DNA from 3 places in the Paenibacillus sp. JT31N11 genome. Region 3 is predicted to be linked to each of the others. Evidence: riboswitches for the same ligand, from Rfam matches in the RefSeq annotation. Region 3 holds a riboswitch; each other region holds the start of a gene.
What was found. Region 3 has a riboswitch for cyclic di-AMP ahead of AC0YNV_RS14490 (TrkH family potassium uptake protein). Riboswitches for the same ligand answer to the same signal wherever they lie in the genome.
Positions count from the first base shown of each region.

Region 1: it holds a riboswitch for cyclic di-AMP, as region 3 does, so the genes downstream of both, AC0YNV_RS37200 (ubiquitin-like domain-containing protein) here and AC0YNV_RS14490 (TrkH family potassium uptake protein) in region 3, are expected to answer to the same signal.
Region 2: it holds a riboswitch for cyclic di-AMP, as region 3 does, so the genes downstream of both, AC0YNV_RS30165 (hypothetical protein) here and AC0YNV_RS14490 (TrkH family potassium uptake protein) in region 3, are expected to answer to the same signal.

Region 1 is NZ_JBWDNQ010000024.1:5,301-15,593, forward strand. Features, by position in the region: gene holB (DNA polymerase III subunit delta') at 1-660, shown strand, start outside; gene AC0YNV_RS37165 (PSP1 domain-containing protein) at 665-1,465, shown strand; gene AC0YNV_RS37170 (initiation-control protein YabA) at 1,513-1,911, shown strand; gene AC0YNV_RS37175 (tRNA1(Val) (adenine(37)-N6)-methyltransferase) at 2,058-2,840, shown strand; gene rsmI (16S rRNA (cytidine(1402)-2'-O)-methyltransferase) at 2,837-3,736, shown strand; gene AC0YNV_RS37185 (AbrB/MazE/SpoVT family DNA-binding domain-containing protein) at 3,878-4,132, opposite strand; gene AC0YNV_RS37190 (HD domain-containing protein) at 4,407-5,717, shown strand; gene AC0YNV_RS37195 (TatD family hydrolase) at 5,737-6,516, shown strand; cyclic di-AMP (ydaO/yuaA leader) riboswitch at 6,689-6,891, shown strand; gene AC0YNV_RS37200 (ubiquitin-like domain-containing protein) at 7,132-8,280, shown strand; gene rnmV (ribonuclease M5) at 8,411-8,983, shown strand; gene rsmA (16S rRNA (adenine(1518)-N(6)/adenine(1519)-N(6))-dimethyltransferase RsmA) at 8,984-9,877, shown strand; gene yabG (sporulation peptidase YabG) at 9,951-10,293, shown strand, end outside.
Region 2 is NZ_JBWDNQ010000012.1:74,120-84,412, reverse strand. Features, by position in the region: cyclic di-AMP (ydaO/yuaA leader) riboswitch at 52-249, opposite strand; cyclic di-AMP (ydaO/yuaA leader) riboswitch at 649-813, shown strand; gene AC0YNV_RS30165 (hypothetical protein) at 821-1,249, shown strand; gene AC0YNV_RS30160 (chromate transporter) at 1,516-2,046, opposite strand; gene AC0YNV_RS30155 (chromate transporter) at 2,080-2,715, opposite strand; gene AC0YNV_RS30150 (ROK family protein) at 3,005-4,207, shown strand; gene AC0YNV_RS30145 (sulfatase) at 4,351-5,895, opposite strand; gene AC0YNV_RS30140 (helix-turn-helix domain-containing protein) at 5,926-8,301, opposite strand; gene AC0YNV_RS30135 (extracellular solute-binding protein) at 8,462-9,985, opposite strand; gene AC0YNV_RS30130 (carbohydrate ABC transporter permease) at 10,024-10,293, opposite strand, start outside.
Region 3 is NZ_JBWDNQ010000003.1:411,656-421,948, reverse strand. Features, by position in the region: gene AC0YNV_RS14500 (cation:proton antiporter) at 1-432, opposite strand, end outside; gene AC0YNV_RS14495 (potassium channel family protein) at 481-1,143, opposite strand; gene AC0YNV_RS14490 (TrkH family potassium uptake protein) at 1,160-2,512, opposite strand; cyclic di-AMP (ydaO/yuaA leader) riboswitch at 2,590-2,792, opposite strand; gene AC0YNV_RS14485 (CPBP family intramembrane glutamic endopeptidase) at 3,036-4,673, shown strand; gene uvrC (excinuclease ABC subunit UvrC) at 4,642-6,702, opposite strand; gene AC0YNV_RS14475 (YqzM family protein) at 6,911-7,057, shown strand; gene rsgA (ribosome small subunit-dependent GTPase A) at 7,603-8,694, shown strand; gene AC0YNV_RS14465 (hypothetical protein) at 8,727-9,308, opposite strand; gene AC0YNV_RS14460 (ABC transporter ATP-binding protein) at 9,464-10,293, opposite strand, start outside.

The sequences.
Region 1 (10,293 bases), on a different contig from region 3:
GAGCGTAAAATATATATTATGCAGCGTGCAGAAACGATGACGCCGCAGGCCGCCAACAGTCTGCTCAAATATCTGGAGGAGCCGCAGACATTGGTGGTCGCGATTTTGCTGACAGAAAACGGACAAGCCATGCTGCCGACGGTACGCTCACGTACGCAGTGGGTGCCTTTTATGCCGCTCGCGCCTACGGATATGCTGCAAACGCTTGTAGCGGAGGAGGTTCCACAGCTCCTGGCGCGGGCTGCCGTTCATTTGGCTTCCGGGCTTGAGGCATGCCGCTTGATCATCCAGCAGAATGAGTTTGCAGAAATGAGAAATGTAGTGATACAATTAGGCAAGGATAGTCTGACCCGATTCACCGCGGCGATGGTATCCGCTCAACAGCAAGTATTCAAGACGGGACTTGGTGAACAGCCGCAGCTGCTGCTGTCACTGCTCGTATTATGGTATAAAGATATGATTCACTTTCAAGCTGGAAGACATGAGGCACTCGTTTTTATAGATCAGGTGGATTGGATCGGCAAACATGCATTCGGACGTTCAGCGGACGGTTGGGTACGGTGCATGGAGCATACGCTGGAAGCAGGCAAACGAATGCGTGCTCATGTACCCCCGCAGCTGGCCCTGGAGCAATTGCTTATCCGCATACAGGAGGGGTGACGGATTGTATAACGTCGTTGGCGTCCGCTTCAAGAAGGCGGGCAAAATATATTATTTTGATCCTGTGGAGTTTCCGGTAGATAAAGATCAGCATGTAATTGTGGAAACGGCCAGAGGTATTGAATATGGTAAAGTTGTGGTTGGGCACAAACAAGTCGGTGAATCGGATGTTGTCCTTCCGCTTAAGAAAGTCATCCGTATTGCAGGAGACAACGATGCCAAGATCGTTGACGAGAACAAGTCGGCTGCCCGCAATGCCTTTAATACTTGTCTCGATAAGATAAAAGATCATCAGCTCAAAATGAAACTGGTCGACGTCGAATTTACGTTTGACCGGAACAAGATCATTTTTTATTTCACGGCAGAAGGCCGGGTCGATTTTCGCGAATTGGTGAAGGACTTGGCCAGTGTATTCCGCACCCGCATTGAGCTTAGGCAAATTGGTGTGCGGGATGAAGCGAAGATGCTGGGCGGGATTGGCCCATGCGGGCGCGTTCTCTGCTGCTCATCTTGGCTGGGCGATTTTGAGCCGGTATCGATCAAGATGGCCAAGGATCAGAATCTATCGCTGAATCCAACCAAAATATCCGGTTTATGCGGAAGATTAATGTGCTGCTTGAAATATGAGCATGATAATTATGAAAGCGTCCGGGAAGAGCTTCCGGCCGTTGGCAAGGTCGTTGTCACTTCCCTGGGAGAAGGCAAAGTGACCGGAATAAACGTAGGCACCAAATCCGTTTATGTGCAACTATTCGATGGTGGGAAGCCGAAGGAAATGCCGCTGGATGATGTCGTGATTAAATAAGGCGGGAATCCGTAAGTCCGAAGCTGAACAGTCTTTGGGGTGGGAACTTGAACAAGAAGGATATATTTAACCAAATGGACGAGCTGGAAACGAATATGGGGAGCCTGCATGTTCAAATGGGCGCGCTCAAGCAGCGGGTGAAAGCATTGCTTGAGGAGAACAAACGGCTCAGCATCGAGAATCAGCAGCTGCGCAAGATATTTAAGCGCGAAACGGCGATTCTCTCCACTCACGTAGAGCCGGAGGCTGCCGTTGCTGCCGACGATCAGGGAACTGTAGAACTGCCTCCTCATATGCCCTTGGACCAAGCGGCAGCTGTCGGCGAGGGCTACGACAATCTTGCCCGTCTTTATCATGAAGGATTTCACATTTGCAACTTGTACTATGGGCATTTGCGTACGGAGGGTGACTGTTTGTTCTGTCTATCCTTTCTGAATAAGGAATGATTACACAACAAGACCCGGCTTCCCGGGTCTTGTTTGTTTTATGTCCCGAGAACACGGATTAACCATATTCCTTCCTGGATTATGCCGGGATGTCAGAAAGGCTTGCAGCGGGTAATAATAAGGGAAGAAATGAGGGCATCATGCACGTGTCTAATCCATTTAATGAAGGAACACTGAAATCGAATGAACGGCTGGATGATTTGTTGACCCATCAGCTGCACATCATCCAAAGCCGGGATGTGTTCAGTTTCTCTATGGATGCGGTTCTGCTGGCGAGGTTCGCCGGGGTCCCGCCACGGGGAAAAATACTGGATTTATGTACCGGAAATGGAGTTATTCCTCTGTTGTTATCTACGCGCACCAAGGCGGCTATCACGGGCGTTGAGATTCAACCCCGCCTTGCGGATATGGCCAGGAGAAGTGTGGTATGGAACAAGCTGGAGCGTCAGATTCACATTCACGAAGGCGATCTTCGTTATTATATAGAACATAGCGGTTATGGCAGCTTCGATGCGATTACGGTCAATCCCCCTTACATGCCGGTAGGAATTGGCGAGCGGAATGAGAATGAATACGTTGCGAATGCCAGGCATGAATTAAACGGGACTTTGGATGATATTGTTGCCGCTTGCGCCAAGCTGGTCCGGACCGGCGGACGTGTATCCATGGTGCATCGGCCGTCAAGATTGATTGAGATTACGCAAACGCTTCGAAAATGGAAATTGGAGCCCAAGCGGATCCGCTTCGTCCATCCACATGTGGAGGCAGAGGCGAATATGGTGCTGATTGAAGCGGTACGCGACGGCAGGCCCGATGTTAAGCTTCTGGCGCCTTTAATCGTTTACAATAGCCAACGTCAATATAATGAAGAGATCATGCAGATCTATTATGGAAATCATCAGCCGGAAACGAGGATCGAGCCAACATGAAAGTTCAGCAAAGCTTTACGAAAGCGAAAGATCAAGAGAGCAAGAAAGCGGGTACGCTTTATTTGGTGGCAACGCCGATTGGAAATCTGGAAGACATAACTTTTCGTGCGATCCGCACGTTGAAAGAAGTCGATCTGATTGCGGCGGAGGATACCCGGCAGACACGCAAGCTTCTGACTCATTTTGAAATCCCGACCAGGCTGGTAAGTTATCATGAGCATAATAAATCGGCAAGCGGCAGCGAGCTTATTCGTCTTCTCTCTGAGGGACTCTCAATTGCGCTGGTGAGCGATGCGGGGCTTCCCGCCATTTCTGATCCGGGTGCAGAGCTGGTAGTAGCGGCAGCTGAGCAGGAAATCGCGGTGGTTCCCATACCAGGGGCAAACGCGGCGCTGTCGGCACTTATCATATCCGGCCTGCCTACAGACAGATTCCTGTTTACAGGATTCCCCCCGCGCGAGCGCAAAGCACTGCAGGAGTGGCTGCAGCAGCTGAGGAAACAGGATGCGACTATCATCTGCTATGAATCGCCTCATCGGGTGGCCAAAACCCTCACGGCTATGCTGGAGCAATGGGGCGACCGTGACGTAGCTATGGTGCGGGAGCTCACGAAACGATTTGAGGAGGCGGCGAGAGGGACAATATCGGAATGTCTGGCTTGGCTCAGTGAACATCCGCCGCTTGGCGAGTACTGCCTGGTCGTTGCCGGAGCCGATGCATCGGATGCGAAAGATCTGGAGGGGGATGACAAGCCCTGGTGGACGGAGCTGAATCTGGAGGAGCATGTAAGTCGTTATGAAGGGCAGAATCTGGATCGGAAAGAGGCCATCAAGCTTACCGCGGTTGATCGAGGGTTGGCAAAACGCGACGTATATAATGAAATCATGCGAAAGTGAATGCCGTTTCTTTCTTGGGGCCATAAAAAAAAGGACCTTCCTGATAAGCAAACTCAGGAAGGCAAGGAGTATTAAAAAGGTTAGAATTAACAAATGTAAGTTGATTAATTATATTATAACGCATGATTCCGGTTTTGTCTCTTATTTTGTTACAGGAGTTGGCATTTCGGATAAACAAGCGTTACATACAATTTTTCCCTTGAAGTAAGTGACATTCTCGGCATTACCGCAGAAGATACAAGCGGGCTCGTATTTTTTCAGCATAATGCGTTCGCCGTCCACATAAATTTCCAGGGCATCTTTTTCACCGATGCCAAGCGTACGGCGCAGTTCAATGGGGATTACAACACGTCCGAGCTCATCCACTTTACGCACAATACCTGTTGATTTCATCATAATCTATCCCGTGCTCCTCTCAAAATACTTATTTCGTCATTTTTCGACAAAGTTCTATTAATTCTTGTTTTTATAATACCAACGTTTCCCATAATAGTCAACCTTGATTCTGCTTGCATATACGCCGTTTTTCTCCGTTTTATCCATAAGGATAGGGTGTATAGCCTTACATAAATCATACAACGATACTGACTATTTGGTAATGCGTTTACGACACAATTCGACACATTAAAAAGAAATTATGTCGAATAATTGAACATCGGAGGGGAAAAAGATGAATCCTAGACATCATTCGCTAGCCGAGGAGAAAGTATTTAAAGATCCGGTTCATAAATATATTTATGTGCAGGATGAGACGATATGGAATCTCATTAATACGAGGGAATTTCAGCGTCTGCGGCGAATTCGTCAGCTCGGTACATCTTATTTGACCTTTCACGGGGCGGAGCACAGCCGCTTCTCGCACTCACTGGGTGTTTATGAAATAACCAGAAAAATCATTTCCCAATTTGAACGGGGTGGTTATACGGACTGGCCCAGGGAAGAGAGGCTTGTGACGTTATGCGCCGCTCTGCTGCACGATGTGGGTCATGGTCCCTTCTCGCATTCCATTGAACAGGTGTTTGATACTGATCATGAGGAATGGACATGCCGTATATTACTGGAGAATACTGAAATTAACCAGGTTCTCCGCGACTGCGACCCCTCCCTGCCGGAACGGGTGGCGGCTGTCATCTGCAAAACGTACAATCAACCGATTGTGGTCAGCCTCATATCCAGCCAGATGGACGCGGACCGTATGGATTACCTGCTGCGCGATGCATACTATACAGGCGTCAATTACGGAACATTCGATCTGGAACGCATTCTTCGCGTTCTAAGGCCGTATCAGGGACGAATTGTTGTAAAAGAGAGTGGAATGCACGCTGTTGAGGATTATCTGATGTCCCGCTACCAAATGTATTGGCAGGTTTATTTTCACCCGGTCACCAGGAGCTCGGAAATTATACTTCGACAAATATTTCGCAGAGCGCGCGAGCTTTATGGGGGCGGGTATGCTTTCTCATGGATGATCGAACCGCTCCGGCATCTGATGGAAGGTACGCTGGATGTGGAGAACTATCTCCTGCTGGACGAAGCCATGGCTCAAACAGCCTTTACGCAGTGGTTGAAGGAGGAGGATTCTCTGCTGGCAGAATTATGCACCCGATTCCTGAACCGAAAACTATATAAATACATAACCATGGACAATGCCGATGAAAAGCTTTGGCAGGAAATTCGTGAACAATTCCAATCGATCGGTCTAAATCCGGACTATCATCTGGAAATCGACTTTCCCTACGATATGCCGTATGATGTATACCGTCTGGGGCATGATTTCATGGACAAGGATGAACGTCCGCCGATTCTGCTTCTGGGGCAGGATGACCGCTTGTCCGAAATCTCCAGAAAGTCGGATATCATCCGCTCGATTACCGGAATTCATCAGGGCAAATATCATCTGTATTACCCCGAAGAGCCTTTACTTGAATCGGCACATCTGTTGTCGCCGCATATCCGCGAACGATTCGGGCTCTTATTATAGAAGGGAGATCAACTTGCTTATGTTAATCGACACGCATACCCATCTGGATTCGAAACAATTCGACGAGGACCGCGCGGAAGTGATCGAACGGGCCCGTGCTGCCGGGATCTCGAGAATTATAAATATCGGCTTCGACCGGGAGACCATTCCCACGACAATGGCTCTGGCGGAGCAATATGATTTTATCTATGCGATTGTAGGCTGGCACCCTGTTGAAAGCATTCATATGCTGCCCGGGGACCTGGACTGGATTGCATCGCTTTGCGATCATCCCAAAGTTGTCGGAATCGGCGAAATAGGCTTGGATTATCACTGGGATACGTCTCCGAAGGACGTTCAGCAGCGTGTTTTCCGGGAGCAGATCCAGCTTGCGCGGCAGAAGAAGATGCCCATTTCGATTCATAACCGGGAGGCGCATGAGGACGTGCTTCATATACTGAAAGAGGAGAATGCCAAAGATGTGGGCGGAGTCATGCACTGCTTCTCAGGCAGCTGGGAGACGGCGAAACAATGCCTCGACATGAATTTCTATATTTCGTTCGGTGGACCGCTCACATTCAAGAACGCGCGTGTTCCCAAAGAGGTGCTTGCACAGGTGCCGCTTGACCGTATTTTGATCGAGACCGATGCTCCTTATTTAGCTCCCCACCCCTACAGGGGGAAACGAAACGAATCCGCTTTTGTCCGTCTTGTAGCAGAAACGGTTGCCGAAATTAGAGGGAAAACTGTAGAAGAAATCTCGAAAATTACGACAGAGAATGCTCAGAATTGTTTTGCTTTTAAAGAAAAAGGGCTATAAGAGGCAGCAATCAAGACATTTCGAGTGAAAAAACTAATTTTGAGTCAGTAAATTGGCAGTTTTTCACGTGATTTTCCTTAAAATTCGTTAAAATCGCGATTAATCTCTTCTTTACAATGAGCAGCAAAAGGCGGTATCATTCATCTCAGAGCTTCAAAACTTGCATTCCTTTTCCAACATATCGCTTAATCTCCGAAGTCGGAGAGCGGGGGAACCAAACATTGATACACTTCGTATCGGACGAAGGGCAGTAAATGTTGAATTCTTCTTGGGGTGAATTTTATGGAAGCATGTGGTAGACATGCCAGCCATGAATAGGGCGACTCTCTCGCCCGAATCCGACAGCTAACCTCGCCAGCGTAATAGTGTTATAAGAGAGATCAACCTCGTGCATTTAATCCATGTCCCGTCGTCATCTGGGAAGCCACGAAACAGATCCTCTGTCGTCGTCGGCTTCTTTTATTTTGAATATTGCGTAAAAAGACGACATAGGGTTTAGCATGGAGGTCGAGGTTGGAAATGAGGAGTGGCGTGCAATCACGCCAACAAAAACAATAGAACCGTCAAAGGCAATCATGTAACTAGGCGGCGGGGCTATGAAGGAGGACCGAAGAAGTGGGCGCACTCCAGCTTAAGGATACCCATGGTAAACGATCATCCAGCATGTCTTTCGCATTGCGATGGAAGCATGAGAACGTGCGTTTAATATTACTGAGCGCTCTGATCTCAATCGCTATGACTTTCATGTTTCTGGTGTTGTTGTACGGAACGGCTGACAAGCACGTCTCCGTAGTAGTGAACGGACAAGAAACCATTGTTTCGACAAAACAATGGGTCCTTCAACGCCTACTGGATGAACAAGCCATCACGATAGGGCAGTATGACAAGGTGTCCTTACCTCTTAACGGGGGAATAAAGGACGGCGACCGCATCGTCATTGACCAAGCGGTACCGGTCCATGTGAAGGCAGACGGCAAGGTAAGAACGTTGTACACGACAGAAAGAACGGTTAAGGCAGTGATCGATCAAGCGGATATACTGATACGCAATCAAGATAAAGTATGGCCTGCCCTGGAGGACAGAGTGAAGTCCAACATGAGTGTAACGGTCACACGGATCGAGAAGAAAATGTCTGAGAAAGCTTACACGGTTCCCTTTTCGGTCGTGAAGAAGGAAGACCCCAAGCTCGAGCAGGGCAAACTGAAGCTTATTCAGAACGGCAATGAAGGTAAAGTAGTCAAACAGTTTGAGAACGTATATGCGGATGGGGTGCTTGTGTCCCAGATTATGGTTACCAAGCTGACGAAAGCGGAGTCGGTCGATAAAGTGGTGGCTGTCGGTACCAAGAAACCGGAAACGAATGTAGTAACGCTCTCGGCGAAGGCGGGCTCTTCTACAGTAACGACCAAGCGGGGCGACAAGCTGAAGCCTAAACAGATTTTGAAGAATGTAACGCTGACTGCTTACGCTGCGGGCGTTTCATCAACGGGCAAGTCAAAGAGTCATCCGCAATATGGGATAACGGCATCAGGTGCGACGGTTCAAGAGGGAAGAACTATCGCGGTTGACCCGAAGGTTATTCCCATCGGCTGGTGGGTCTACATTGAGGGTATCGGTTTCCGCAGAGCGGAAGATACGGGCAGTGCCGTCAAAGGCAAAAAAATCGATGTTTATTTTGAAAGTGAGTCTTATGCTGAGAAGTTTGGTCTCAAACGAGGATACACGGTTTATGTGCTCGGGCCGAATAAGCCGGAGGCAATTTAACCTTGGGACTTAACTCCCTTAATAAGGGTTTACCTCATTCATATCGTATTTTAAACATAAATATGCCATTATAAGGAGAGGCGATTGCCTCTTCTTTTGTATGTTTGTCTGAAGGGAATGGATGGACGGCATGATTAAGGAAATAATCGTAGTTGAGGGCAAGGACGATACCGTGGCCATCAAGCGGGCAGTTGAAGCGGAAACGATCGAAACCGGCGGTTCGGCCATCGGCGCGGATGTTTTGCGCAGGGTGGAGCTCGCACAGCAGCGCCGCGGAGTTATTATATTTACAGATCCGGATCATGCAGGGGAGCGTATCCGTAAAATTGTGGCGCAGCGCGTGCCCGGCTGCAAGCATGCTTTTCTCCCCCAGGAGGATGCAAGCTACAAGGGGGATATCGGCGTCGAGAACGCCTCGCCCGAAGCGATTCGAAGAGCGCTCGCCAATGTGCGTACGGAAGCGGGCAGCGGCGAAGGGACAAGCCAGCCCGACATCACCTGGGACGATCTTATGCGGGCAGGTCTTCTTGTGCACGCGAACGCTTCGGAGAGGCGTCTGAAGATGGGCAATTTGCTCGGCATCGGCTATGCGAACGGCAAGCAGTTTTTTAAGCGTTGCTCCATGTTCCGAATTACGCGCGAGGAATTTGAGCTGGCATTGACAGCGATGGAGCAAGAGAGCAGCGAAAGGGGCAAGTCTTGAATGAGTGGTCCAAACGTGCATGAGGATGTAGCTTCCCCAAGACGCACACGCGACATCATTGCCAAATACGGATTTTCCTTCAAAAAAAGTCTGGGACAAAATTTTCTGATTGATCAAAATATATTGCAAAAAATCGTATCGGCAGCAGGGCTGGACGAAACAAAAGGAGCTCTGGAGATCGGGCCGGGCATCGGAGCCTTGACCCAGCAGCTTGCCGAGCAGGCGGGGCGCGTTGCTGCAGTGGAAATCGACAACAGGCTTATTCCGATTCTAAGGGATGTGCTCGCTGATCGCTCTAATGTTCATGTTGTGCATGGAGATGTGCTGAAGCTGAACCTGGGCGAGCTGATTGAGAAGCATTTTGCGGGGTTAAGCGGAGTCAGTGTAGTGGCAAATCTGCCCTATTATGTGACTACGCCGATTCTTATGAAGCTGCTTGAGGAAAAGCTGCCGCTTGAGCATATTGTGGTTATGATTCAGAAGGAAGTGGCGGAGCGGATGGCTGCAAAGCCTGGCGGCAAAGAGTACGGCAGTCTCAGTGTGGCGGTTCAGTATTATTGCGAGCCGGAGCTTGTCTGCATCGTGCCGCATACGGTATTCATCCCTCAGCCCAATGTGGATTCCGCAGTTATTAAGCTTACGGTGCGCAAGCAGCCCCCTGTTGATGTGAGGGATGAAGCCCATTTCTTCCGTACTGTCCAGGGCAGTTTCGCACAGCGGCGCAAGACAATCTATAATAACCTGACAGCCTTGGTGGGCAAAGAGAACAGGGAGCTTCTGGGGCCTCTTCTGGAGAGCTGCGGCATTGCTCCTGCACGCCGCGGCGAGACGCTGTCGCTGGATGAATTTGCCCGCCTTAGCCACGCTTTGCTGGAAGCCGGACTGCCAAGCTAAAGATCTTCGGACGGCTTAAAAACGCACCATTGACGTTGCTGGCCCATAGGATAGACGAAGAGGTGATTTGCCCATGAAGCAAGGGGACCTGGTCGTCCGCAAATCGTATGGCGGGGACGTCCTTTTTCGCGTTGCCATTCTAGACTCAGAAATAGCAATACTGAAGGGTACGGACTACCGGCTGCTTGCAGACGCTCCGATTCGCGACTTGACGGTAGTTTCCCATCCGGAATCCACCGGTGCGGCCAAAGAGGTTCGCGTTAAGGTAAATGAATCGATGCGGCGCATGAAGGAGCAGCGAGAGAAGCTGGTCATTCATAATGCAAGCGAGCTGAGGAGGGCGACAAACGAAACCCAGCCCTACTTTGAAGTGCCCGGCAAAGTGCTCCATCTTGATGGAGACGGCAATTACATGA
Region 2 (10,293 bases), on a different contig from region 3:
GAGGCACGTGACGCTCTGCGGTCGAATTTAATCGATCACTTCGTTCACCATTCCTCTCTCCACCTGCGCTTACGAGGTTAGCTGTCGGATTCGGGCGGTGAGAGTCGCCCTACGCTGCATGAGTTTCATGACACTCCTGCAACGATTCACCCCTGCGCTGTACGATCCGACTCTCACATCGGATACCAACAACGCTTCTATGGTTCCCCCGCTTTCCACCCGAAGGCGGAAACTCAGCGATCAAAAAAATGGATATATGCTGTTAAGCACGATATGAATCATACTCCCAGCCGTACGGCGTGTAAAGCATGTCCAGAACAGCTATGGGCACAAATAACGCCGCTGGACATATTTTCAAGCGCTTTCAGAGGATCAATGCTTCTTTATGCTCTGTATATCGCGGTATTTCGCCGTTTTTCTTTATCTCCGCTTAAAACGCAACCAGGCCCTTCGGGAGCTTATATGAAGAATGGAGCAGCGTATTAGCAACATGAAGAGGGAACGAGTAATTGCGCAAAATGACTGGTTTTAGCCGCTTATTTTCACTTTAAATGAAAAATATGGCGTTATGAAGTGTTTATCAGGCTGCGGGTCATTTTACAGAAGAAAAGGAACGGAATATGATAAATGGCAAGCCTGATTACGGCTATCATTTATTCGCTGAGTGCTTCCAAAGGAAGCAGCGGGGGAACCATGTGAGCGTCTGGGACTTCTGGCGCTCAAGGGGTGAATCCGGATGCCTGACGGCTCTGGCAGGGCGGCTCTCTCGTCCGAATCCGACAGCTAACCTCGTAAGCGAAAAAAGGGAGAGAATTTAAAGATGTCTGTTCAAACCGTTGACCCACTGCCCAAAGCTGACCCGCTGCCTGAACCGGAACTCCGCCTGCAGATTGTTCAAGTCAAAAGGATGGAACTGTTTATTGTGGCACTCAATGAAAACAAAATGACCCGTTATCAGGTCATCCTGTTTCTGACTACAAACGCCGGACAAGCATGGAGCGATATGGTGCTGGAGAATTGGCAAAAGCCTGCGGACTGGATTACATGGTCCAACCGTTTCCGGGACATCCTGGATTCCAGGGAGCCTCATAATCTCGGCTGGTTATTGCAGCATTATCATGAAGATACCATCCAAAGTGTACTGGTCTCCTCAGCTCTGGAGCAGTTGAAAAGCAATCCCGGTCATAATCAGTCAGCGATAAAAACCGTATTGTTTGACCGTGCATCTTCTTATATTAGTTTGTTCTAGCATTCAAACCTCTTTTTATATTGTAGGGAAGGGAAGCCCGGAGAGTTTCTGTGCTCTTCGGGCTTATTTTCTATGCCCTAAAGTCAGAGGATTCTTCAGGAGTGTGGACCGTGCCGCTTGTCGATCAAGCCATCCAGAATAACGTGTACAAAAACACATAATTATGGCGTACAGCAGCATAATAAATCGTATTAATAACTCCCGTGCAGATAAAATCAAAAAAAGCATCGTCCGCCCTAACAAGCAGCAGCGATACTTTAATTGAATTAGAACAATATAATTCCGGCGGCCCCGGCAGCCATGATGACCATAATGGGATGGAGTTTGTATTTCAGCAGGAGATATAAGCATCCGGCGCAGATCAGGAGCGTGCAAACCGTCACCCAGGTGAAGCCCGTCTCGCCGTCCGGAAACCCGAAATGGATGGCGGCGAATACTATCAATCCCGTAATAACGGGCCGTAATCCGTAAAATGAGGATTTTACCCACTGATTATGCTGCAGCCGGAAGAAAAAAGCCGCCATCAGCACAACCACGGTGAGAGACGGAAGCACCATCCCCAAAGTGGAGGCGGCGGCTCCCAGGATGCCGGCTGATTTGTAGCCGATCAAGGTGGCCGTGTTGGTAGCAATCGGACCGGGCGCCATGCCTGCCAGCGACACGGCTTGCTGAAAATCGCCGCCCGTCATCCACTGATGAGCCGATACCTCGAATTGAATCATGGGGATCACCGCGTAACCGCCGCCGAAGGAAACCAGACCTATTTTCAAAAATGTGATAAACAGCCCCCAAATCATTCCTTCATCCCTCCCTTTTAAACCATGTCGCTCTTAGATGTAATATTCAAGGTAAACCGGCTCCGGCTTCTGAGCTTCCGAGGACGTTTTCTCCGTATTCGTCTTAAGTCCCATCAATCTCTTCATCTGTATAAGCACAATCCCTCCCAGCAGTCCGCAAACAATGATATACAAGGGATTGATATTCGCAAACAGAAACATAAGTGCAGCAATCGATACGAATGTCGTCGCAGCGTCAAAAACGGACGTTTTGAGCATTCTGTAGGCGGCCATGAGGATGAGCGCGACGACGGCGCCATGTATCCCCTTCAAAGCCGCCTCGACCTTCGGATTATCGTTAAAATATAAATAGAACAGGCTGAGTATAATAACGATCAGAAAAGTAGGGAACGTCACGCCCATAACCGCCGCAACCGCTCCCGGGAAGCCGGCCTTCCGAAAGCCCACGAAAGCCGCCGCGTTGACGCCGACCCCGCCCGGAGCAGAACCGGCAAGGGATATCATATCGGTCATGTCCGCCTTGTCGATCCACTTCTTCCTCCCGACAATCTCACGCTCAATGACCGGCATCATGGCATAACCGCCACCGAAAGTCGATGGTCCAATCCGAAAAAATACCCAAAACAGCTGTAGGAGGATTCCCAGTCGTTCTTTCCAAGCCTGCGCCATTGTTTTACCCTCTTTCAATCGCTTTTCTCTATTTTATCACATTTATTTCATTTTGGATTTATCTAATCGGCAAATGGGTTATAAATTCATTTTATAGCTAATTAAAGGTTTATTTAATAGGTATCCCTTAGCTTCAATTTGCCAAATTCCGATTAATCACCTTCATTTAATTCATTATGGCTTAAAGTTAGGCGGGCGAATTTGACTGCGATAGCGGAAGGCATTCTATTCGGGTATAATCAGAATTATATATTTACGATTATAATACTTGTGTAAGTAGGGATTAACGATGAAGAACAAACCCGAGAGAGCTGTTCCTTCGCATAAAAAGCTTATTTACACCGAGGTGGCCGAGCGGGGGACCGTTTCCAAGGCGGATTTATTAACGTCGAGCAAGCTTACAAGCAGCACGTTAACACGTTTATTGGATGATATGGTGGCGGAAGGGCTGATTCAGGAAACCGGACGGGGTCCTTCCAATGGCGGAAGGCGGCCCATTCTTTATCAGATCAGAGCGGATTACGGCTATATTTTCGGGCTGGATATTTCCAGGATCTCCTCGACACTCGGCTTATTCGACATGCAGATGAACCCGAAGTCGCTCGTCCGCTGGCGCATGGATGAGGCCATGACACCGGAGAGAACGGTCGAATACGTGGCCCGTCTCATGCAGGATATCTTGAGGGATCACCAGATCGGGCCCAATCAAATCCTAGGCATGGGCATCGGGGCTGTCGGGCCCCTGGACCGGACTAACGGCATGATTCTAAGCCCGCTTTATTTTCCGGCCAGAGGCTGGACCCAGGTTCCAATTTGCCGTATGTTCGAGCAGGCAGCCGGGGTCAGGAGCACGCTTGAGAACGGGGCGAATATGGCCCTGGTTGGCGAGCAGTGGTCGATGCGCCATGAGAATGTCCAGCATGCTCTTTATATCCACGCCGGCGTGAGCCTGCGTTCGGCTATGATGTCTTATGGCCGGATCGTCCATGGAACAGTCGATATGGAAGGATCGATCGGGCAAATGATTATTCAAACGGACGGGCCCAGGCTTCATCCTTCCGGAAATTATGGGGCTCTTGAAGCATTGGCCTCCGTGCAGGCTCTGGAGAAGCAAGCCAGAGCCCGGGCGAAAATGGGCGATGATGCGCTCCTCCTGCAATACCGGATCACACCTGAACAGCTAAACTTCGATATCCTGGTGCAGGCCTTGTCATCCGACAACCCTTCCGTCCGGGAAATGTTCCACCAATCCGCCGTTTATTTTGGCGTGGGACTTGCCAATCTGATTAATATTTTTCTTCCGGAGCAGGTCATCCTGGGCGGCGCTCTGATTAATTCCAACCCCATGTATTATCAGACCGCGACGGAGATTGCCAGGCAAAACACGTATAATTATCCAGCCTATGAGCCCAGGTTCTCGAAAGGCCAGCTGAAGGAGGATGCGGTTGTTACCGGGGCCGCCCTGATCGTAAGGAACAGTATGGAGCTGTAAGGATCAGTACGCAAGACGAAAGGCCCCAAGAATTGTTCCCCGGGCCTTTCAGGATTTTTTTAAATGGGCTGTCCGGTTAGTCCGCAAGCAATTCTGTGCCATGGTGGCTTTTGAGCACTTTCCCCGAATGCCGCCCAGCTCCTTTACGTTGTTCCTCCAGTTTCTGCGTCCTGCCGTCTTCTCCGTTCCTTCTCCCGGATTACTTCCTCTGCTGTAACGATTCCGTCCACCGGTATCCCTAACCGTTCGAACTGCTCAAGTGGTGCGTCATTGTCCCTCATCAGTCCGGCCAGCAATCCAACCATTCGCGCTTCGACCTCCGGATCGTCCATAACCGTCTCCTGCTTCGGGTCTTGACTCAGATCAAACAATAGATCTCCATATTGGTAAGGATTGACGAATGTATGGCCCGGAATTTTCATCACTTTACACTCCTTGGTAAAGGAGAACGGCGCCTGAAGCTCCAGACCTTCGAATTCCCCGGGAGCAAACATCCGGTTCATATGGGTCGGCATCAGCGTATACTCGTACAGCGGCCGGTTGCCGGCATCCTTCGGCCCTCTCATATATACATACCGCCCGTCCGTGCAATTGACATGGCCGCCATGGATCCCGAACAGTGCTGCTTCCCGGATTGCACTGCCCTGAACGACTGCCTCATTGATCGGCCTCCCCTGCATGTCCGCCGGCAGATCGGCGCCGAAGAAGTCAAGCAGCGTCGCAGGCAGATCGATCGTCTGCACCAGCGCATCGGAACGCCGGTTATGTTGTCCGCTTCTGGGGTCCCACAAGAACAGCGGAATATTCACGATTTCGTTATAGAACGGTTGAATATTTTTCCCCCACCACTGATGCTCCCCGAGCAGGAAGCCATGATCCGTATTGACGATCAGCAGCGTATCTTCCCATAGATTGAGACGGTCGAACGTGTCCAGCACCCTGCCCAGATGCGCATCGCACATGCTGACCAGCGCGGCATACTCGAAGATAGCGTGCTGCACCTCCTCCGGCTGCTCCTTGACCCTCCCATAATCCGGCCAGTCAAAATGCTTGCTGATCGGGGAGTGGGGATACAAATCCTTGTACTTCTGCTGCGTAAAATAAGGCTCATGCGGATCGAACGCTTCGATTTGCAGGAACCAGCGGTCCTGATCGTGATTCCGCTCCATGAACTCGATGCCCCGGTCGACCGTAACCGCGAGCGGCTGCTTCTCTTCGGCATCCAGGTACTGGCGGTTGACCCAGTCCTGCCGCCATAAATCGCCGGTCCGTCCGCTCAGGCTCTCCGGTATTTCCGGATTCCCCACATGTCCTTTCCAGGGGTCTCCCTCCTGCCCCCGCGCATATTCCCAGGTGTTATAACGGGTATGGTAGGTGGCGCCTCCATCCTCGAAATAATGCGTATGGTCGGTTGTGAGATGGGTATATACCCCGCTCTTCCTCAGGCACTCGATCATCGAATCGTCGAAGGGCTCAAGCGGCCCCCAGCTTCTGTGCAGGAAGCTGCAGCGGCCTGTCTGTAAATCCCTTCTTGCCGGCATACACGGAAGACTTCCCGAGTAGCACCGGTCGAACGTAACGGAGCGCTCGGCCAGTCTTTGGAAATTCGGCGTATGAACCCAATCGCATCCATACGGGGCCAGCATATGCCGGTTCAATGAGTCAAACATCAACATGACGGCTTTCATATCAGGAATGCCTCCTTTTGATCAAGCGGTTTACAGCTTGTGCCTCTGCCCCTCATCCTGCATCATTTCCCTGTACCGGCTAGGGGTGATGCCCTCGCTCTTCTTGAAAATGCGGTTGAAGTAGGTCGGCTGATAGCCGACCATCTCCGCGATATCATTGATTTTGCTGTCTGTTTCGAGGAGCAGCTGCTTCGACTTGTTAAGACGGACGTCGGTTACATAGGTTACAAAGTTGATGCCGGTTATCTTCTTAAAGGCTTTGCTCAGCGTAAGCGGAGTCAGCTCATGCTCATCCGCCAGCATGTCGAGCGAGAGATCCGCATTGCCATACCGGCTGTGGATCGTCTCCACAATCCGCTCAATCGTCAGCTTCAACCGGCTGTCCTGATCCTCGGATTCCTGTCTGATTTTCCGGATGTACGGGCTGATGACCCGCTCTCTGAGCAGAGCTGCGATCTCTGAGGTTTCAATGCCTCTATCCAGCTCCTCCTGGAGACTGAAGGGCTCTGTTTCAAAAGGGTTGTAGCCCGCCTTCAGCATTCCGAATCTAAGGTTGCCCAGCAGCTGCAGAAGCCCCTGCTGAAACAGATATTCCTTCGTCGTATTGGCCTCCAGCTCACTGCAGAACGTCTCCAGAACCTGGGCGGCCAGCTTCTCGTCCAAATTGCGGATGGCCTGCATCAGCTCGGATTCTGCTGCAAAAGGGTAGCGTATCCCATCGTTTAGCTGCGGCATAAAATCCTCCGCTTGAATGACCTGCTTGGAATCGTATAAATTCCGATAGCGGACAAGCCGGTTCACTTCCTCCCATGCCTGCGGGATTTCGGTCACGGTCTCTATCCGACGGCTGATGCATAACGTAGTGGGCATCTGCAGAAATTGGTAAATGATATCCACCAGCCTCTCGGCAAGAAGCTGCAAATCGTTTCTTCTGCCATCGGGAGATTCATCCGGCGGATATTCCAGAATGACGCCAATGGAGAGATCGTGAAGATTGATAACCTCGCTCCGCAGTTCGCGATCCTTGAGCACTTCCTCCACCATGTTCACGGCTGCGAACGAGATAAGCTCCTGATCCCCTTTATGAAACCGCTCCTTGGACTGCGGCGATCCTGTCATCTGAATACCAAGAACGGCATACCCTGGCCGCTCTGTGTTCCAACCGAAAAGCTGCATCCTCTCCTTCAGCTCATCAGGCCTGGATAATTGAAAATGGCCCTGCAGCAGCTGAAGTAGGAAGCCTTCCTTCATCACCGGAAGCTGCTTCTGAAGACGATCCTCCAGCGCGCGGCTCTGGAAGTTCAAATGCTTCCACTGCTCCGTAATAAACTCAACCTCATCCGCCGTTTCGCTTCCAGGCGAGAGATGAATCCCGAACATTTTGTTTAAGGTATGAATGGGCTGATACAGCTTGCGGGACACCAGGAAAGCAACCGCAATAGCCAGAAGCAGCCCCGCCCCGCCGAATAAATAAACGAAATTGGAGGCTGCCACAACGGGAGAATTGATTTTTTCAAGCGAATCGACGCTCGCATAGGTCCAATATTTGCCCAACCGCTTGAAGACTGTGTAAGTGACGGAATACATGCTCCGGTCCGCTTCATAAATCAGAGAGCCGCCGGCCTTCCCGCTGCTGCCGATACGCTCTATCAACCCGCTTTGCAGCTGCAGCGATTGCGCCTTCTCCGTGGAGCTCCCAATCGGCTGCCCCGAATCGTCGAACAGGAACGCGGCGCTGTTCTCATCCAATGTCGAGCCGCTTAGCATCCGGGAAACCTGGCCCCGGTTCACCTGCACAAGCAGAGCGCCGAACGGTTCGACGTCGCTGCTCGCCGGCAATTGATAGACAAGCGTAAGCGTCTCTTTTCCCGAGCCGGTATTCGCTGCCGGGAGAAACCCCGGAAGCCAGAAGGCTGTTTGCGGATTATTCAATAATTCATGGAACCGCAGCTTGTCGTCATCCCCCAGGGCCAAGGTTCCACTGCTGTCCGAATATACGACGCCTGGACGATCCAAATAAATATCCGCCTGCTCGATTAACGGATTGGACTCCTTCAGGAGCAGCAGATTCGTATAGATACTGCGGATGAACTCGTAATCGTACTGAGTCTCCAGGTTCTTCAGCTTCAGTCCGAACTCCGGATTGAATGCCCACTGCGTGGCGGCTTTCTCCAGAAACGACAGTGAATCGTCCAGGCGCACCGCAGTCTGGGCTACCTGGTGCTGACGGGAGGAGAGCACCATTTTCTCCATCTGCCGGGTGCCGATCCACTTCACGCCGCTGCCCACAGCGATGGTGGGAAGGCAGATTGCCAATAGAACAAGGACGAGGCTTCTCCGGTAAAACCGTTTGCGAAACAGCGATGATATACGGAACGAATGAAAGGCGGCCTTCCAATTTTTCAAGTGCGATCTCTCCATTTTTTCGGCTCAAGCTAACGCCATTCTATCACCAAATCTCTGAACCCACCATGACCGCCAAGAAGAAACTGCGACGTCCTTTGGTGTCTCCAGGGCTGAAAATTGCCCTGCCCCGTCCCGTGAAGCTGTTTCGCAAAAGCAGTGCCTAGCTGCCTTGTCTCTTCTGATAATCTTCATTAAATTCGCTGATGATTTGCTGATACTGGGGATCCACCTTCAGATCGGCTGCATATTTGTCCCAAGCTTCAATGGATTCGCGGCCCAGGATGACTTTTACTTTCATATCCTGCGTGCGCTTGTCGTAATCGGCTCCGACCTTGTTGTACGTATCGGAGTTCAGACCGACGGACGGATTCGCCATGCCATCCTTGGCCTGCTCGTCGATGATGGACATGTTGCGCTTCAGGAAATCCTCCGGAATACCGGTCTGGTATGCGAAGGCGTACTTGTCGATGCTTTGGAAAATCGGGAAAATGACGCCGGTGTATTCTTTTGCTTTCTCCGTAAACAGGTACATGCCGTCCTTGACATGATAATGCTCGCCTTCAATCCCGAAGTTCGCCATGACGCTGCCTTCCTCTGTAGCTCCGTAATCCATGAAAGCCAGAATCTGCTTCATCTTCGCTTCCGGCACGGTCTTCGGAATGACCCAGAAGCCATATGCGCCGCTGCCCTTCGGAGCGAATTTCCCCTTGGGACCTTCCAGATAAGGCAGGTACAATAAATCCGCTTGCGGATTCGCCGCGCGCATTTGACCGGTAAGCAGCCAGGTCGGCTTGATCGCATCGGCGAATATTCCCGCTTTATTGGTCGTGATGCTTTCCCTTACCTGTGTATTCTTCAGCGTCGGGAAGTCAGCAGCCAGCAGGCCCTCCTTGTACACTTTGTTCAGCCACAGGAGAGCATCTCTCGTTCCCTGCTCGAACGTCGTATCGATCAGCTTGCCGCCTTGATCCTTCCACTTGCCGTAGTTTCCGTTCATGACATTCTCTACCCATGACAGGCTGCCCATATCCGTCTGCGTCACGTTGGCGGTCAGTCCTACCGTATCGTTCTTCCCGTTGCCGTCAGGATCCTTCTCCGTGATCGCTTTCATGACATTGTACATGTCATCCAGGGTTTTGGGCGGCTGGAGGCCCAGCTTATCGAGCCAGTCCTTGCGGACAATCGGCATTCCCTCCGTGCCGAAGAGCGGACGGACGAACGGGATTCCGTAATAGTTGCCGTTCAGGCTCGTGTTCTTCCAGCTTTCCTCCGGGAAGGCGCTCAAATTCTTGTAGTCCTTCAAGTAAGGCGTAAGATCCCAGAAAGCGCCCTGCTCGGCCATTTTCCTGACTTGTGCCTGATAGGGACTGCGGAGCAGCATCAATTCCGGCATGTCGCCCGATGCCAGCGTCACATTCGTCTTGTCGGTAAAGTTGTTGGACGATACCCATGTAATGTTCAGCTTCGTATTCGTTTTCTTCTCGATTTCCTGACGGATCGGATCCTGGTCGCTTGGCGGCTCCGGACTGAAATAGTCCGACATAATGCTGATTTCGACCGGTTTGCTGCTGCTTTCCCCGTTTGCTGCCTGGTTCTCCTGATTTCCGTTCTGGCCGCAAGCAGCCAGTAATAATGCCATGATGATTACACATGAGAGCATTGTGATCCTGCTCTTTCCTGCCATGGATGACTCCTCCTCTATTGTTTCTATTGTATAGGATCTCATTCCTTCACGGAGCTGATCATGGCTCCTTTTGCAAAATGCTTCTGCAGGAATGGATATACCATAAGAATGGGGACAGTGGCCACGACGACCGCCGCCATCTTGATCGTCTCGCTCGGCAGCTGCAAATCGTTGCCCAACGCCATCGAACCTCCCATCGAGGTCGATGAATCGACGATCATGTTGCGCAGCAGCATTTGCAAGGGCCACTTCGTATAGTCGTTGATATACAGCATCGCGTTAAAAAAAGTGTTCCAATACCCCACCGC
Region 3 (10,293 bases):
GAACACAGGTATGATAGAAGCAGGGTCTGTGGAAGCGATGACCGATGCGGCAAGCAGCGCATACAGCCAATCAATGCCAAACAGCAAATGTACCGCCGCCCCGACAATGCCAACCGTTATCAGCACGCCGGGTACGCTGAGCAGACCAACCGTCCAGCCCACCTGCTTTAGACCCTTCAAACCGATATTTCTCCCGCCGTCGAACAAAATGATGGAAGAACCGGCTATAAGGATCAATTGATTAATCAGCGAGCTGCTTGACTCATTAATCCAGTGGAAACCCTGCCCGATTGCCATTCCCACGATTATATACATGGCAACATCCGGCAGCCGCAGTCTGGATGCCAGCGTCCCTGCGATCATGCCAGCCGTCACAATCGTGAGCAGCAGTAAAAACAAGTGATGAATTGTTTCTGTAGTTGATGTCTCCATTTGCCGCTCTCACGCCCGTTTCATAATGAAGCAGTCGCTGATTTCCCCCTAACGGGTAACGGACTCCTCGAATTGTTCAATCTGTTGGTTGGTCCCGATGACAACCATGACATCCTTCTCAGCGAGCACATCGGTTGCAGTAGGAGCAATAATGATTCCCCTGGGTTTATTGATTGCAACAATGCTGCAGCCGAATTTGGCTCTGGGATTAAGATCCTGCAGGGATACGCCGTTAAGACATTTTGGCACCGCCAGCTCGGCAATTGTATAATCCTTTGATAATTCAATATAATCAAGCAGATTAGGCGACACCAGCTGATGCGCGACACGAATGCCCATATCCCGCTCCGGATAGACTACGCGGTCCACCCCGATTTTCTCCAATACCCGACCATGCAGCTCGCTCATCGCCTTGGCCACGACCTTCTTCACGCCCAGGTCCTTAAGCAAAATAGTCGTCAGAATGCTCGCTTGAATATCATCGCCGATAGCGACAACACCACAGTCAAAATTGCGTACGCCAAGCGACCGCAGCACTTCCTCGTCCGTTGATTCCGCCACGACGGTATGCGTCAGATGCTGACTCATATCCTGAACGGCTTCCTCGTCCTTATCAATGCCGAGCACTTCATATCCAAGCTCCACTAATTCCCTGGCCAAACTTGAACCGAAGCGGCCAAGTCCGATAATGACGAACTGATGATTCTTCATCGTGTAATAATTTCCCCTATCCAATAATAATTTTGCCTTCCGGATGACGATATAATTCTTTCTCCGCACGCGGCCCAAGCGCATAGGCGAGTGTCAGAGGACCCAGCCTGCCGGCAAACATGGTCAAGCAGATAATAATCTTGCCGACCGTTGAGAGCTCCGGTGTAATGCCAAGCGTCAAGCCCACTGTCCCGAAGGCTGAGGTAGTCTCGAACAGGATTTTCAAGAAGGCCTGATCCTCAGTCGTGGAGAGCACCATGGTGACGACAATGACAAGGGAAAGCGATAACAAGGTAATGGTCAATGCTTTGAAAATGCGCTCACGGGCAAGACGGTAGCGAAACAGCACAATATCTTCCCTGCCCCGGATCATGGCAATAACCGCACCGATTAGAGTCGTGAAGGTTGTGGTCTTGATTCCGCCCCCGGTAGAACCCGGCGAAGCGCCGATGAACATCAGGATAATGGTCAGGAACTGCGTGGCCTGCCTGAGAGAGGCAAGGTCAAGCGTATTGGCGCCTGCTGTACGCGGAGTAACCGACTGGAAGAAGGAGGCCAATATTTTGCCGCCCCAATGAAGGGAACCGAGTGTCCTGGCATTGGTGAACTCGAATATAAAAACAACAACCGTTCCGAATACAATCAGAAAGCCGGTCATAGACAGTACTACTTTGGAATGAAGCGAAAGTTTCTTATTATTGCGATATTCAACGAGATCCGAGATAACAATAAAACCGATCCCGCCTGTTATGATCAGCAGCATCGTCACGATATTGACCAAAGGATCATCAACATACTCCGTAAGGCTTACATACGGAACCCCGAACTGGCCGAATAAATCGATGCCCGCATTATTAAAGAATGAAATCGCGTGAAAAATGCCAAAATAAACTGCCTTGCCAAGCGGCATGTCAAACGACCAGCGGATGGCAAAAAGGACAGCGCCAACGAGCTCAATGGTCAATGAGTACAAAATCACTTTGCGTATGAGACGCACAATGCCTTCCATGCTGGTCTGGTTCATCGCCTCCTGCAGAATGAGCCGTTCCTTCAGGGATATGCGCTTGCGCAGAACAAGAGCGAACAAAGTGGCCATGGTCATAAAGCCGAGACCGCCAAGCTGAATCAGCATCATAATAATGATTTGGCCGGGAACCGAATAGTGGCTGCCTGTATCCACAGTCACGAGCCCCGTCACGCACGTTGCCGTTGTTGCTGTAAATACCGCGTCGATAAATGGCGTCGGCAAGCCATCCCGCGAGGCGAAGGGCATGGAGAGCAGCAAGCCTCCAAGCAAAATAATGAACGCAAAGCCCGTTACCAATATACGGGGCGGCGACCATTTGGAAATATTGAAAAAAGATAGCATCGTAGGATTTGTCCCACCCCTCCTGGCTATTTGCGCGCACAAAAAAAGCACTGGAAGCCCAAGTGCCAATGCGTTTGAGTCCTGTTCCACGAAGCCTGCGAGGTTAGCTGACGGATTCGGGCTTGAACAGCTGCCCTATTCACTAGCAGTTCAAAATTACGCTGCTTGTTGAAATTCACCCCGTGCTGTCCTTTAATGAAATCGCATAAGCTTAAGCGACCCGTTCAAGACAGCTGTATGGTTCCCCCGTTTTCATTTCGAAATTCGGCTTTTTATATGCGATTGATACACATTATAATTGCATTGTTCTGGAAAAAACAAACGACAATTAAGGAGGAAAGGAACCGTTTTCAGGCAAAAAAGACGACCCTCGGGCCCAAATCGGCACATCCTGTTCATTATTGTCCATTTAACTCGACCACAAAACGTATTTGCGAGCATTCGCATGGATATTATCGAGACAACTATGATAAGGTAGATGTATGCGGTTTACTGCTTGTATATTGAGATTAGAGGTGCAAACATGAATGATTATCAGCTGCGGCCCAACTGGAAATTCTATGCATGGTTAGGCGTCATTGGCATTGTTATTTATTTGCTCGTACAAGTTGTACCGCAAACCTCGGAGTCTTTTTTTGACTCGGGCAGCAAGAAGGTAATCGCCAAAAGCAAAGCCGAGCAGATTGCTGAGGATTTTGCCCTGCAGCAATTCAAGCAGCTGCCGGAGAGCATTCATGCGGTTCACCAATCCGATTCGATGCTTTACGGTTATCTGTCCAAGGAGAAGCAGACCGACACCTATGACAAAAAGTATGACAGCCGCTTCCCCACCGACACTTTCCAGGTCACGGCGGCGATGCCTGACGGCAGCCAGATTTTTATTTATGTGCATATGCAGGATGCCAAGGTCGTCGGCTGGAACCAATACAAGGAGATCCATACCACTATACCGCAAGCAACCCAGATTAGCGACGCTGCTATGAAATATGCCGTCTCCCAAGGATTTAAAGCCAATGAACTAAGCATGACCAAGGCAGACCCGGAAACAGGCAGGATCTCGTACAAGGTTAACGGCTATACGATCGGAGAATCGCAGCTGATGCTTGCGATGAGAACAGAGAAAACAAGCGATGGAGCGCTGATCATTGCCGAATACAAGCCCGGCTTCACGGTTCCGGCCAGTTATTCGAGCTATGTCCAGGCCCAGCAGAAGCTTGCTTCTTTCCTGTCCCTGCTCGGCAGCATTCTGCTTTCCTTTGTCCTGTTCGTCATTGCAATCGTCTATGCCGCGCTTTACCGCAAGCATTCCTCGTTTACACGCGGTATTGTACTGACTCTGCTGTTCCTCGTTATGTATCTGGCGAATGATTTCAATCTCATGGACGGTCTGCTGGCGAGCGCCGGCGAGGACCCTAATGCGATGGCCTACGCGGCCATTAATGTCGGCATTACCTGTGTCGTCACGATTGTGATGGGCATTGCCGTTTATTTCTCCCTTGTCGGCGGCGACGCCCTGTGGAACTCAATGGGCAAACGTATGTGGCCGCGAATGGGAGAGGAGGGTTATGGCGATCATGTATGGCGCAGCATGTGGCTCGGTTATCTGATTGCTTTCCTGCTGCTGGGACTGCAGACCGTCATCTTCATCGTGTTGGTGAATGTTACCGGCGCATGGTCAACCTCGGATGTCACGCAGTCTCCATACAACCTGGGCATTTTGTGGATCTTCCCCATGCTGGCCTGGTGCGCCGCCATTTCGGAGGAGGCTTTGTACCGTTTTTTCGGAATCGGCCTTTTCAAAAAATGGTTCAACAATACATTCGTCGCTTCGCTTATTCCCACTATCATATGGGCGCTTGGCCATGTTACATATCCGATTTTTCCTTCCACCACACGGCTGCTTGAATTGACCGTTATCGGGCTCATCTTCAGCTTCATGTTTTTGCGGTACGGTTTTCTCACGGTCGTATTCGCCCATGCCGTATTCGACAGCATCATGATGGCCATTTCCCTGATCTTCACGGGAACGCCGGGCAATATCATCATGGGCATCGTCTACATCCTGCTGCCTATTCCCATCGCATGGGGACTGCGTTACCTGCATGACAAGAAAAAAAGGACGAGACCGCTTATTGCGGCTCCTCCCTCAACGCTTCAATGATTTGTGCGGCGAGCTTCTCGCCGATGGACAGAGGCCGGAAATCTTCAATTCCGGCTTCTTTTATTTTTTTGATCGAGCCAAAATGCTTGAGCAGCAGCTTGCGCCGTTTCTCCCCGATCCCGGGGATGGAGTCCAGCTTGGACGCGATCATGGACTTGCCGCGCTGCTCCCTGTGGAAGGATATGGCAAAGCGGTGAACTTCGTCCTGAATGCGCTGCAGCAGATAAAACTCCTGGCTGTCGCGCGCAAGCGGCACGATCTCCGCAGGGTCCCCCATCATCAGCTGAGCCGTCTTGTGCTTGACATCCTTCACCAGGCCGCAGACCGGCACATACAGGCCAAGCTCGTTCTCCAGCACATCAAGCGCCGCCGATATCTGGCCTTTGCCGCCATCTATAACGATCAGATCAGGAAGCTGCAGCCCTTCCTTGAGCACCCGCTCATAACGCCGCCTGACCACCTCGCGCATCGTTTCGTAATCATCGGGCCCCTGGACCGTTTTCACCTTGTATTTGCGGTATTCCTTCTTATCCGGTTTCCCGTCCGTGAATACGATCATTGCAGAAACCGGATTCGTGCCCTGGATGTTGGAATTGTCGAACGCCTCAATGCGGCGTATCTCAGAAAGTCCAAGCGCGGCGGCCAGACTCTCGGAAGCCTTCAGGGTGCGCTCCTCATCCCGCTCAATCAGCCTGAATTTCTCATCCAGTGTGACCTTGGCATTGTTGACAGCCATCGCGACAACATCGCGCTTGCGCCCGCGCCGGGGAACGAATACTTTGACCTTGAGCCATTTCTGCAGAGAAGAGCCGACCTCATCGGCCACGGTAGCCGGCAGCGCTTCGTTTTCCTCATCCTCTCCGGACGTCTGTAATGAGGCGCCGGTCACATCGCTTACGGATGCCGGCAAAGTCTCATCATTATCATTATCGGCTTTGCCAGTCTTCTCCGGAGCTGTATCAGGCATCTCTCCATCCCCGTTCAGAATGTCCTGCTCCTGCACGGCATCAATCTTGTCAGGTTGCGGCTGTTCCTGCATTAGAGCCGCCACTTCAGGAGCGGGCAGCAGGATTTCCTTCGGCAGCGCCGGATTATCGCTGTAATATTGAGTCACGAATGTCATAAAGTCATCATAAGCCTCGCCATAATAAGGAAATGAGGTCGCTCTGCGCTCAATCAGCTTGCCCTGGCGCATATACATGATCTGCACACACATCCAGCCCTTGTCGGTGAAATAACCGAACACATCGCGGTCCATTGCGTCTGCTAATGTGATTTTCTGTTTCTCCATGACCGCATCGATTGCCACCAGCTGATCGCGGAATTCCTTGGCCCGTTCAAATTCCAGCTCCTCGGCGGCTGCGGCCATTTTGGCCTGAAGCGTCTTCTTCACCTCATCGTGGCCGCCGTTCAAAAAACGCGTAATTTCCTGGGTCATCGCCTCATAGGTTCCGGGAGCGATATCGTACTCGCATGGCGCTATGCATTGGCCCAAATGATAATATAAACATACCTTGTCAGGCAGCGTATTGCACTTGCGCAGCGGATACAGCCGGTCAAGCAGCTTCTTCGTTTCCTGCGCGGCATAAGCGTTGGGATACGGCCCGAAATATTTCCCCTTATCCTTCACGACGCGGCGCGTGACTTCAAGCTTTGGATGCTTTTCATTGGTTATTTTAATATAAGGAAAGGTCTTATCATCCTTAAGCAGAACATTATAACGGGGATGATATTGTTTGATTAAATTGCATTCAAGGATAAGAGCTTCCATATTGCTGGAAGTCACAATATATTCAAAATCGCGGATTTCCGATACAAGCTTCTGCGTCTTCCCGTCATGGCTGCCGTTAAAATACGAGCGGACGCGGTTTTTGAGCACCTTCGCTTTACCTACATAAATTATGATGCCGTCGGCATTCTTCATCAAATAGCAGCCGGACTGATCCGGCAGCAGCGCAAGCTTGCTGCGGATTCTTTCATCCGCCAGCCGCCGCTCCACGGCAGATTCGGCTTTCAATTGTTCTTCCATCCCGTACTCCTCCTGGCCATTTCTTCACCTCTCTATTGTAGCACATCTGTTCCCACGATGCGGCTATGTTGATTTTCTCCTCCGCCGCGCGGCCGTCCCAATCCTGCAAGTTGCCTCACAATTGTCACGAACGGCGGCTTTACAATTATTCTGAAAGTTGGGTATACTAAGAGGAGCAATCGTCGCCCTTCAAGGAGGAGTTACACAAATGGAAAATGTCAGAGATCCGCGCGATCATGTAAACGAAGAACCCCGCGACGACTTTATGGATACCGCAATGGGTTTTGCCGGTTTTTTCGGTGTAATGACCATCATTTTTATCGTTGCGGTCATTATTAAATTCATGATTTCGTAATGGTTAAGGCTTCATGCCGGCGAGCTTCGCCGCATGGAGCCTTTTTACTTGCTATCCTTGACTAATGGCTCGTCTTCACTGTAACATTAACGCCATTGGTATCCATTGCTTGACAACATTGCTTGACAACAGCCAGGTCTACACTATAGAATGACAATTACGAAAAAGGAAAGGAGACTGATGTGATATGGTGACTATAATCGTACGAAATGTTCGTTTCCAAGTTGCATGCGCATCAGTCTCTACGGATCCTTATTCAAGTTAACCAGAAGCGTCATCATTGCGGGAAGCCGCGCGCTTTTGTCCAAATATCAGAAATGCTCCATGTCACACATGACTATTCTGATATTTTGCGGGAAGAAACTTGCAGGCGTTAGAAAAACGCAGCCTTTCTTCTTCGGTTTTATTTGAATCAGGCACACAAACCGTTAGAGACCCCCGGAGGGTACTGACGGTTTTTTTGTGCTGTTTTTCACTGATGCGCATTGTCCATTGTCCTGTTACACGAGCCAACCCAATTGTAAAAACAAAGGAGAACAACCAATTTGAACCTGAATGAAAATGAACAAATGCAGGCATTTGGCTGGAATGAACATTGGCAGACACGATTCCTTGCCGATGAGTATAAGGAAATGATTCCAGCGCGTGTCATTGCGCAGTTTGCCAACCAATACCGCGTTATTACGCAGCATGGCGAATGTATGGCTGCGGTAAGCGGCAAATTTCAGTTTGAGGCAATCAGGCGCAGCGACTTTCCTGGAGTGGGGGATTGGACAGCGGTTCAACCGCTCGCCGGTGAGAAGCGGGTCGTTATTCAAGCCGTTCTGCCCAGATCGACGGTGATGCTGCGAAAAGCGGCAGGAAGCATCCCCGAGGAGCAGGTCATTGGTGCCAATATCGATACTCTGCTGATCGTCAACGCACTGAACGAGGATTTCAATATCCGCAAGATTGAGCGGTATTTGATTGTGGCTTGGGAGAGCGGCGCTGTTCCTGTCGTCCTGCTCACCAAAGCCGATTTATGCGATGACGTAGCCGTGAAGATTGCGGCTGTTGAAGCAGCGGCTCCCGGCGTGTTTGTCCATGCGGTCAGCGCCCTGCAGGATATGGGAAGAGATGCGCTTTCTCCCTACCTGCAGCCCGGCTGTACCGTTGCGCTGACCGGATCCTCCGGTGTGGGCAAGTCCACCCTGCTCAACTGGCTGGCCGGCGGGGATCTGCAGCGTGTCCAGGGCATCCGCGAGGATGATGCGCGCGGCCGCCACACGACCACTCACCGCGAATTGTTTCCGCTGCCCGGCGGAGCCGTTATGATGGATACGCCGGGTATGCGGGAGCTCCATCTGTGGGATGCCGAGGAAGGCAGACAGGAAGCATTTGCGGATATTGAAGCGGTAGCGGCAGCATGCCGGTTTCGCGATTGCCGGCATGAGGCCGAGGACGGCTGTGCCGTGAAACAGGCTATCGCAGACGGGACGCTTGATCCGCGAAGATTCGCAAGCTACCGCAAAACAGGGCGCGAGCTCGAATACATGAACCGCAAGGAGCAAACGGTCAGCAAACGGCTCAAGAAAAGTGCGGAGAAGCGGCTGGGGACAAACAGCGACAGAAGAAAGTATAGCCAGATGGATGAATAGGTAATTCAAACCCGCACGCATTGTCCATTCCCTTAATCCGTATGAATCGCATATCCGGTCACGATTTGAGCCCCATTCATATCAATAAGCAGCCATTGTCTATTGAGACTGATGTAAGCTCCCTCCTGACCCAATTCATACACCATTTGGTTATCGGCTTGAAAAGGAGAATTCGCATCGGGGAGACCGATCCGTTCAATGACTTCTGCCTTCGTTAAGCCTTGCAGCTCGTTGTGCCGGAGCAAATCGTCAACCATTCTGCCCCGGCTTAGCGGCTGGCTGACCCATATATTGTAGTCAAAATGAGAGCGTCGCTCATTTCTCTCCAGCTTATATACGCTTAAGGAAGCGATCAATGCGCCGATAATAACCGCGTTAATCATAAACGCCTTGGATATGTATCCAAGCATGCCTTTCCTGTAGCAGATGATAAGAAATAACACCCAGCAGATCATCGGTATCACAGCCAGGATCAGGCTTCCTGCCGAAAGCACAATAGCAAAGTAATCGATTAAGAAGTTCATAACCACATAAAGCACAATATAAGCCAACATGCTGGATGCATAAACCATCCCCTGCCATATCGCAGGCACAGGCCGATCTCTCTTTTCCATAATCGTCCCCCTTTATCTGCGGGCAGTTGATCTCCTGCTTATAAAGACGGAGTAAACCGGAAATAGTTACGCATTTTGGAATTAACAAGGATGCCCTTCCCGATAAAAAAAACCGCTATGACTGCAATAGCAATCGTAGCGGATCCCATTATAGATCAGATGCTTCCAAACTGAGCCCGGTGCAGCCGGCTGTAGACGCCGCCCGCGGTAACCAGCTCCTGATGGCGGCCCTGCTCGCTGATGCCTTCCTCCGTCACGACAACGATCCGGTCCGCATTCTTGATCGTCGCCAGGCGATGGGCAATGATCAGTGTGGTGCGGCCTTCCGATAACTCGGCCAGCGCCTGCTGAATCGCCATTTCCGTTTCGGTATCCAGCGCCGACGTCGCTTCGTCGAGAATCAGGATCGGCGGATTTTTGAGGAACATGCGGGCAATCGCCAGACGCTGCTTCTGACCGCCGGACAGCTTGACGCCGCGCTCCCCGATCATGGTATCCAGCCCATCAGGCTGAGAACGAATCAGCTCCTCCAGCTTCGCGCGCCTTGCAGCCTCCCAGACTTCCTCTTCGGAAGCGCCCAGCTTGCCGTAAGATATATTATCCCGGATCGAGCCGTTAAACAGGAATACATCCTGCTGTACAATGCCGATCTGCCTGCGCAGCGATGCCAGCTTCATATCGCGGATATCGATGCCGTCAATGGAAATGCCGCCCGATTCGATTTCGTAGAAACGCGGCAGCAGGCTGCATAATGTTGTTTTGCCAGCACCTGAAGGCCCGACGAAAGCGATGGTTTCCCCTGCGTTAATGTTCAGATCAATATTTTGCAGTACCCTGGCCTCATTCTCGTAGCCGAAGGTTACCTTGCTGAAACGGATCTCCCCTCGCAGATGCGCAACTTCAATGGCTCCTGGCGTATCCGCGACATCCGGGGCGGTTTCCAGAATTTCAATATAGCGTTTGAAGCCGGCAATACCCTTCGGGT